DNA from 2 places in the Candidatus Enterococcus lowellii genome. Region 1 is predicted to be linked to the other one. Evidence: a T-box and tRNA genes for the amino acid it is inferred to sense, from the RefSeq annotation. Region 1 holds a T-box; the other holds one or more tRNA genes.

Region 1 (3,207 bases):
TTCTGTAGTCATAATTCCTCTTCTTTCATTTTCTAAAAGTGATTACTAATACTGTAACATGATTGAAATATTCAATCAACGAAAAAACCGTAAATGAAAACTTCATTTACGGTTTTTGCTTATTTTTCAATTTTTGTTAGTCCACCCATATAAGGAACTAATACTTCAGGAATTGTGACACTTCCGTCTGCATTTTGATAATTTTCTAACACGGCAGCAACGGTACGACCGACTGCTAAACCAGAACCATTTAAGGTATGTGCATAGTGGATTTTATTCTCCGCATCACGGTAACGAATCATGGCACGACGCGCTTGGAAATCTTCACAGTTAGAACATGAACTGATTTCACGGTACGTATCTTGGGCTGGAATCCAAACTTCTAAATCATACGTTTTGGCAGCAGAGAAGCCCATATCACCTGTTGACAAGGCCATTACACGGTAAGGTAAATTTAGTTTTTGGAGAATTGATTCAGCGTCAGCGGTCATTTTTTCTAATTCATCATAAGAATGTTCCGCATCACTGAATTTAACCATTTCTACTTTATTGAATTGATGCAAGCGAATCAAACCACGTGTATCACGTCCTGCACTACCTGCTTCTGAACGGAAAGCTGGACTTAATGCCGTAAAATAAATAGGCAACTGATCTTGGTCTAAAATTTCGTTACTATAGTAATTTGTTAACGGTACTTCAGCTGTGGGAATTAATGTTAAGTCAGAGTTTTCCAATTGGAAGACATCTTCTTTAAATTTTGGAAATTGTCCCGTACCAAACATCGCTTGGCTATTGACTGCATATGGTGTAATCATTTCAGTATATCCATGTTCATAAACATGTTGATCTAACATAAAATTATACAAAGCTCGTTCTAAACGTGCACCTAAACCAGTATAGTAGACAAAACGACTACCAGAAACTTTCGCTCCTCGTTCAAAGTCTAAAATACCTAAGTTTTCCGCAATTTCCCAGTGAGGTTTTGCTTCAAAGTCTAATGATTGAGGTTCACTCCAACGACGTACTTCTACGTTGTCATCTTCGTCTTTTCCGATTGGTGTACTTTCATGGGGAATATTTGGTAGAGTTGTAGCGATTACTTTCAATTGTTCATCAATTTGAGCCACTTCGCTATCCAAAGCTTTGATTTTACCGCCCACTTCTTTCATTTCAGTAATTTTAGCAGTTGCGTCTTCTTTAGAGCGTTTTAATTGAGCAATTTCTGCCGAAACATCATTGCGGTATTTTTTTAAGTCTTCTACTTGGACTAATAAGCTACGACGGTCTTCATCTAATTTTAGAAATTCAGCGAGAACTTCTTCAGAAACGCCACGTGTTTTTAATTTTTGTTGCACAGTGTCGAAATTTTGACGAATCATTTTAATATCTAACATCTTTTTTCCTCCTATTATATGAATAAAATAAAAAAACTATTCCATCCCTAGCAAAATAGCTTGGGACGAAATAGTTGTTCGCGGTGCCACCCAAGTTCGGCATACGCCGCACTTGTCCTCGTAACCTGAGGGAAGGTTCTTTCTTTCAAAAGACGCATGGTAAGAATTGGATTCCAATATAGCTTCTACTGATTTTCACCAACCATCAGCTCTCTTTTTAGAAGTCTAATTTGTACTAGATTCTTTGCATATTCTCTATTTAATTGGTTTTAGCATAGCCGAATTTTTTATTTTCGTCAACCGTTGTTATTAGGTTGTGGTACTTTGTTGCGATGTAACGGTAAATGAATAATAAAAGAAGTCCATGTATGAGAGGATTTAGCATAAATATACCCCCCATGCAAAGCAACGATGCTTTGGGCAATTGCTAATCCTAATCCGGTTCCACCTGTTTCTTGTGAACGCGATTCTTCTACCCGATAAAAACGGTCAAAAAGTGAATCCAATGCGCGTTTAGGAATCATTTTACCATTGTTTTTAACTGTAATAACGACTTCAGTGCCAACCTTTTCGACTTCCATTACAATTTTTGTGGCGCCTTTGCCATATTTTAGGGCATTCGTTAACAAGTTGTTAAAGACGCGCACTAATTTTTCTGTATCACCGTCCATAATAATTTGTGCAGGACGCGCAACAGTTTGTACCTCAATTCCTTTTTTGCTAGCTTCTAATTCAAAGTCAGCAGCTAGTTGTTCGACTAACTGTACCATGTCAAATTTAATTAAATTAACTGGCACACTGGGTTGCCTAACCTTTGTATATTCAAATAAATCATCAACGAGCGATTTCATTTGCTTAGCTTTCACGTAAGCAGTGTGCGTGTATTTCAATAAATCTTCTTCTGAATGGTATTGTCGATCTTCAATTAATCCCAAATAGCCAATAATTGAGGTTAAAGGAGTACGAATGTCGTGACTAACGTTGGTAATTAATTCATCTTTGGATTTTTCAATTTTTCGTTCTTCTTCAATCGCAGCAACTGTACTATCAACTAAGCCATTAATGCTGCTCACCACGCGATTCAAGTCACCTCTTAGTTCAAAAGGAATGCGATGGTCATAATTTCCTTCTGCAATATAATGTAGTTCGCTAATTATATGTCGTAATTGCATTTGACGATAGCGACGAATCAAGCGCCAATATAAAAAAGCAATGTCCAACACAAGGAAGACGGGAACTAGAATATTTTTTCCACTTAAAAAGATTTCCGTGTCCAAATTTTCGACAAAACTATTGCGTGATTCAAAGATTGCCTCGTTTAAAGCAGGAGTATTATTTATAATAGAAGAAAGAATAAGCAAGATTGCAATATTTACGATAATTAATAGAATAATCGTAATAATTGATTCTGCAAATAACTCACTGATTTCTTTAGAAGTAAGCGTGACTCGTTTTCTTTTTTCTGCTTTATTTTGCATCTATTTTGTATCCAACTCCCCATACTGTTTGAATAATTTTTTCACCGCCAGTTGCTTCTTCAATTTTATCACGCAAATGACTCACGTGAACCATGACTGTTTTTGCAGATACGACGCTTTCTTGTTTCCAAACACGCTCAAAAATTTCATCGGCACTGAAGACACGGTTTGGATGGGAAGCAAGTAAGTATAAAATCCCAAATTCTAAAGCAGTCAATTGAATTTCTTTTCCATCAATTGTTTTTACTTCATGTGAATCACGATTAATAATCAATGAACTTACTTCCAAAACATCTGGTTGAGCAGAAGCAACTTGCATTTTAGTACGACGTAAA
Region 2 (3,207 bases), 900 kb from region 1:
TCGGGAATAGCACGAATAATCATTTTACGAATTTTTGTCACTGTAATAAAAATATTAATTAATCCACAAATAAAAACCATTGCTAAAGCTTGTTGCCAAGTATAACCCAAACCAAAAACAACCGTGAATGTGAAAAAGGCATTTAATCCCATCCCTGGTGCTTGCGCATAAGGAACATTGGCGAACAATCCCATGATTAAGGTTCCAATAATTGAAGCAATAATCGTTGCTAAGAAAACAGCTTGAAATGGCATACCTGACGCTGACAAGATCGACGGATTCACAAATAAAATATAACTCATTGCAAAAAACGTGGTAATCCCTGCTACGACTTCCGTTGATACGCTAGTGTTGTTTTCCTTTAATTTGAAAAACTTTTCCATGATACATCTTCACTCCTAAATTTAATTAAACAATCGGAAAGAAAAAAGAAAATAAAGGCAATTTTAAGCTTTCCGTTGAACAACTACCGATTATAGTGAGCTTCTATCTTTTTTTCAACATTTTATTAACAAATATTTTAATAAATATAGTAATCGTTCGTGTTTAGCCCATTCACTTTTGCTCATACTTGATTCTACAAGGTGTTAGCAAGGTTCCACATTTGTCAAATCGTTAGAATATGTTACACTTTGGGTGAGCATTTATTAACAGAAAGGAATCCTTTTATGTCTCAAAAATTAATTGCTATCGATTTAGATGGAACAACATTAAATAGTCAGTCGCTCATTAGCTCTCGAACAGCTGAAGTTTTAACAAAAGCAACACAAGCAGGTCACTACGTTAGTATTGCAACTGGACGTCCTTTTCGCATGAGTGAACATTTTTACCGTCAGCTAAAATTAGATACACCAATGGTAAATTTCAATGGTGCACTTGTCCACAAACCTTATCAAAAATGGGCATTTGAACGTGAACTATCCATTGAAAGAGATATTGCTTTTGAAATTTTGGCACAAAAAGAAAAATTAAATTTAGATTTTATCGCTGCTGAAAATCGCGAAACATTTTATATTAATGACTTAAAAGATTTTGAAGGCCATTTTTTTGCAACAGATAAAGTAAGTGAAGCAAACTTGTTTAGTAATTTAACAACAAATCCCACTTCTTTATTAATCAAAACACAGCATGAATTTTCGGCACAGGTTTCTGATTCATTGACAAAACAGTTTGAAAATAAAATCGACGTTCGTACATGGGGTGGTCCCAACGCCATTTTGGAAATTGTGCCAAAAGGTGTTCAAAAAGCGATGTCGGTATCAGTGATTGCTGATTCTCTAAACATTGATCAAAAAGATGTTATTGCATTTGGCGATGAACACAATGACTTAGAACTACTCGACTATGCTGGCTGGGGTGTGGCGATGAGTAACGGTATCGATCAATTGAAAAATGTGGCAAATGATGTAACCACTCAAACCAATGATGAAGATGGTCTAGCAAATTATCTTGAAAAATATCTTTCTCTATAAATGGACAGTCAGAGGATTTCCTCTGGCTTTTTTGTTTTCACTTGCATTTTTTGAAAAAAAGGAAGAAAATAAATCGTTGTGGAGAGTTGGCAGAGTGGTAATGCACTGGACTCGAAATCCAGCGAGCCGTGTTAAACGGTGCACGGGTTCAAATCCCGTACTCTCCTTATCGAGTAACAAAAAAGCTAACCAATTCAAAACGAACTGGCTAGCTTTTTTTGCTTATTCCTTAGTTTCTTCATTTTTCTTTGCTTCAATTGCTAAAATTGAATCGATCGTTTGTTGAACAACGGTAATAATCTGTTGCCGTGTTGGTTCGATCACGCCAGAAGACATCAAAGCGGCCACTCCTGTTACAGAAATCCAAATTCCCGTATGCAAAGCTTTTAGATGTTCTTCAGATAAATCGGCGTATTCTGGGTGCTCATGAATTGTTTGACAGAAATGATCATAAGACTGCTTATACATCAACTTACCACCGCCATAGTTATCAATGAATAACGCAATAAACAGCTTCGGATTTTTTTGTGATAAATCAATATAGTTAATCGCTAAATCCATTAATTTATCACCCGTATGCTCAACAGAAAAAACTTTTTTCTTTAAATCTTCATAAACTGTTTCTACAAGTGTATTTTTTAAATCCTGCATATTTTCAAATTCGAGATAGATGGGTTGCGTGGACACCCCCATTTTTTTCGCTACGTTTCGAGCAGTAAAATTCGTAAAACCATCTTTTGCAATTACTTCATAAGCGGCTTTCAAGATGTGTTCACGTGTATATACTTTATGTCGCATAAGAACCCTCCTCATCAAAATTTAATCTGTTAATGTTATTTTAACCGACATTCTATATTTTTTAAAGGGTTTTTATTAAAAAAAATAAAATTTGATTTTTTCATTAAAAAAATGATTTTTTCAAGGATTAGTCGCAATTCTCTTTCATTTTAACGAGTGTTTTGTTGTAAATTTTCGGAAAAAGAATGAAAGAGAATGTTTGGATTCAGTCGTTATGTTATTAAAACATAATAAAGAATTCTTGTAGGTTTCTAAGCAAACAGATAGAATAAAATCATTCTTACAAAAAAAATTCTATCAAATAAATACGTTTAAAGGAGCTTAGAAATGACTGCATCAAAAGAGTTAGTAGTAGAAACCTGTTTGTTAGCTGGAAAAATTATGATGGAAAGTGGATCTGAAGTTTATCGTGTAGAAGATACCATGAAGCGCATTGCAACCAATGCTAACGAACCCAATAGTGTAAGTTATGTAACAGCCACAGGTATTTTCATGGGATTACGTAATAGTCATTACACACAAGTTGAAAATGTCGGTACTCGATCGATTAATCTAGAAAAAGTTGTTGCAGTCAATCAATTATCGCGTGAATTCGCTGAGCATAAAATAGATTTATTAATTTTGCATAACTCCTTAAAAAAAATCGACTATGATACACCCGTGTTTCCTCTTTGGTTACAGATTGTTTGTGCAGGTGTGATGAGTTGTTTATTAATGTATGCTTTCGGGGGTTCATCTTATGATTTTGTCGCGACAGCTATCATTGGTATGATTGGTTTTACAGTCAATTACTATGCCAATAAAATCTTAAAGTTACAATTCTTCGACAATTTTTTAGCTTCTTTTATTATCGGTGTGCTCGCTCTTTTATCAGTGAAACTTCACTGGGCAAATAATGTCGATAATATTATTATTGGTGCTGTTATGCCTTTAGTCC

What was found. The T-box of region 1 lies ahead of serS (serine--tRNA ligase). A T-box ahead of a tRNA ligase gene usually reads a tRNA of that ligase, here a tRNA-Ser.
Region 2: it encodes a tRNA-Ser, which carries the amino acid that the T-box ahead of serS (serine--tRNA ligase) is inferred to sense. The anticodon was not compared.

What each region holds. Positions count from the first base shown of each region.
Region 1 covers NZ_CP147251.1:385,269-388,475, reverse strand. Annotated here, with positions in the region: gene DOK78_RS01815 (polysaccharide deacetylase family protein) at 1-12, opposite strand, end outside; gene serS (serine--tRNA ligase) at 120-1,394, opposite strand; T-box leader at 1,453-1,652, opposite strand; gene DOK78_RS01805 (sensor histidine kinase) at 1,691-2,872, opposite strand; gene DOK78_RS01800 (response regulator transcription factor) at 2,862-3,207, opposite strand, start outside.
Region 2 covers NZ_CP147251.1:2,718,753-2,721,959, forward strand. Annotated here, with positions in the region: gene DOK78_RS13215 (NCS2 family permease) at 1-383, opposite strand, end outside; gene DOK78_RS13220 (Cof-type HAD-IIB family hydrolase) at 669-1,472, shown strand; tRNA gene DOK78_RS13225 (tRNA-Ser) at 1,553-1,639, shown strand; gene DOK78_RS13230 (TetR/AcrR family transcriptional regulator) at 1,695-2,270, opposite strand; gene DOK78_RS13235 (threonine/serine exporter family protein) at 2,598-3,207, shown strand, end outside.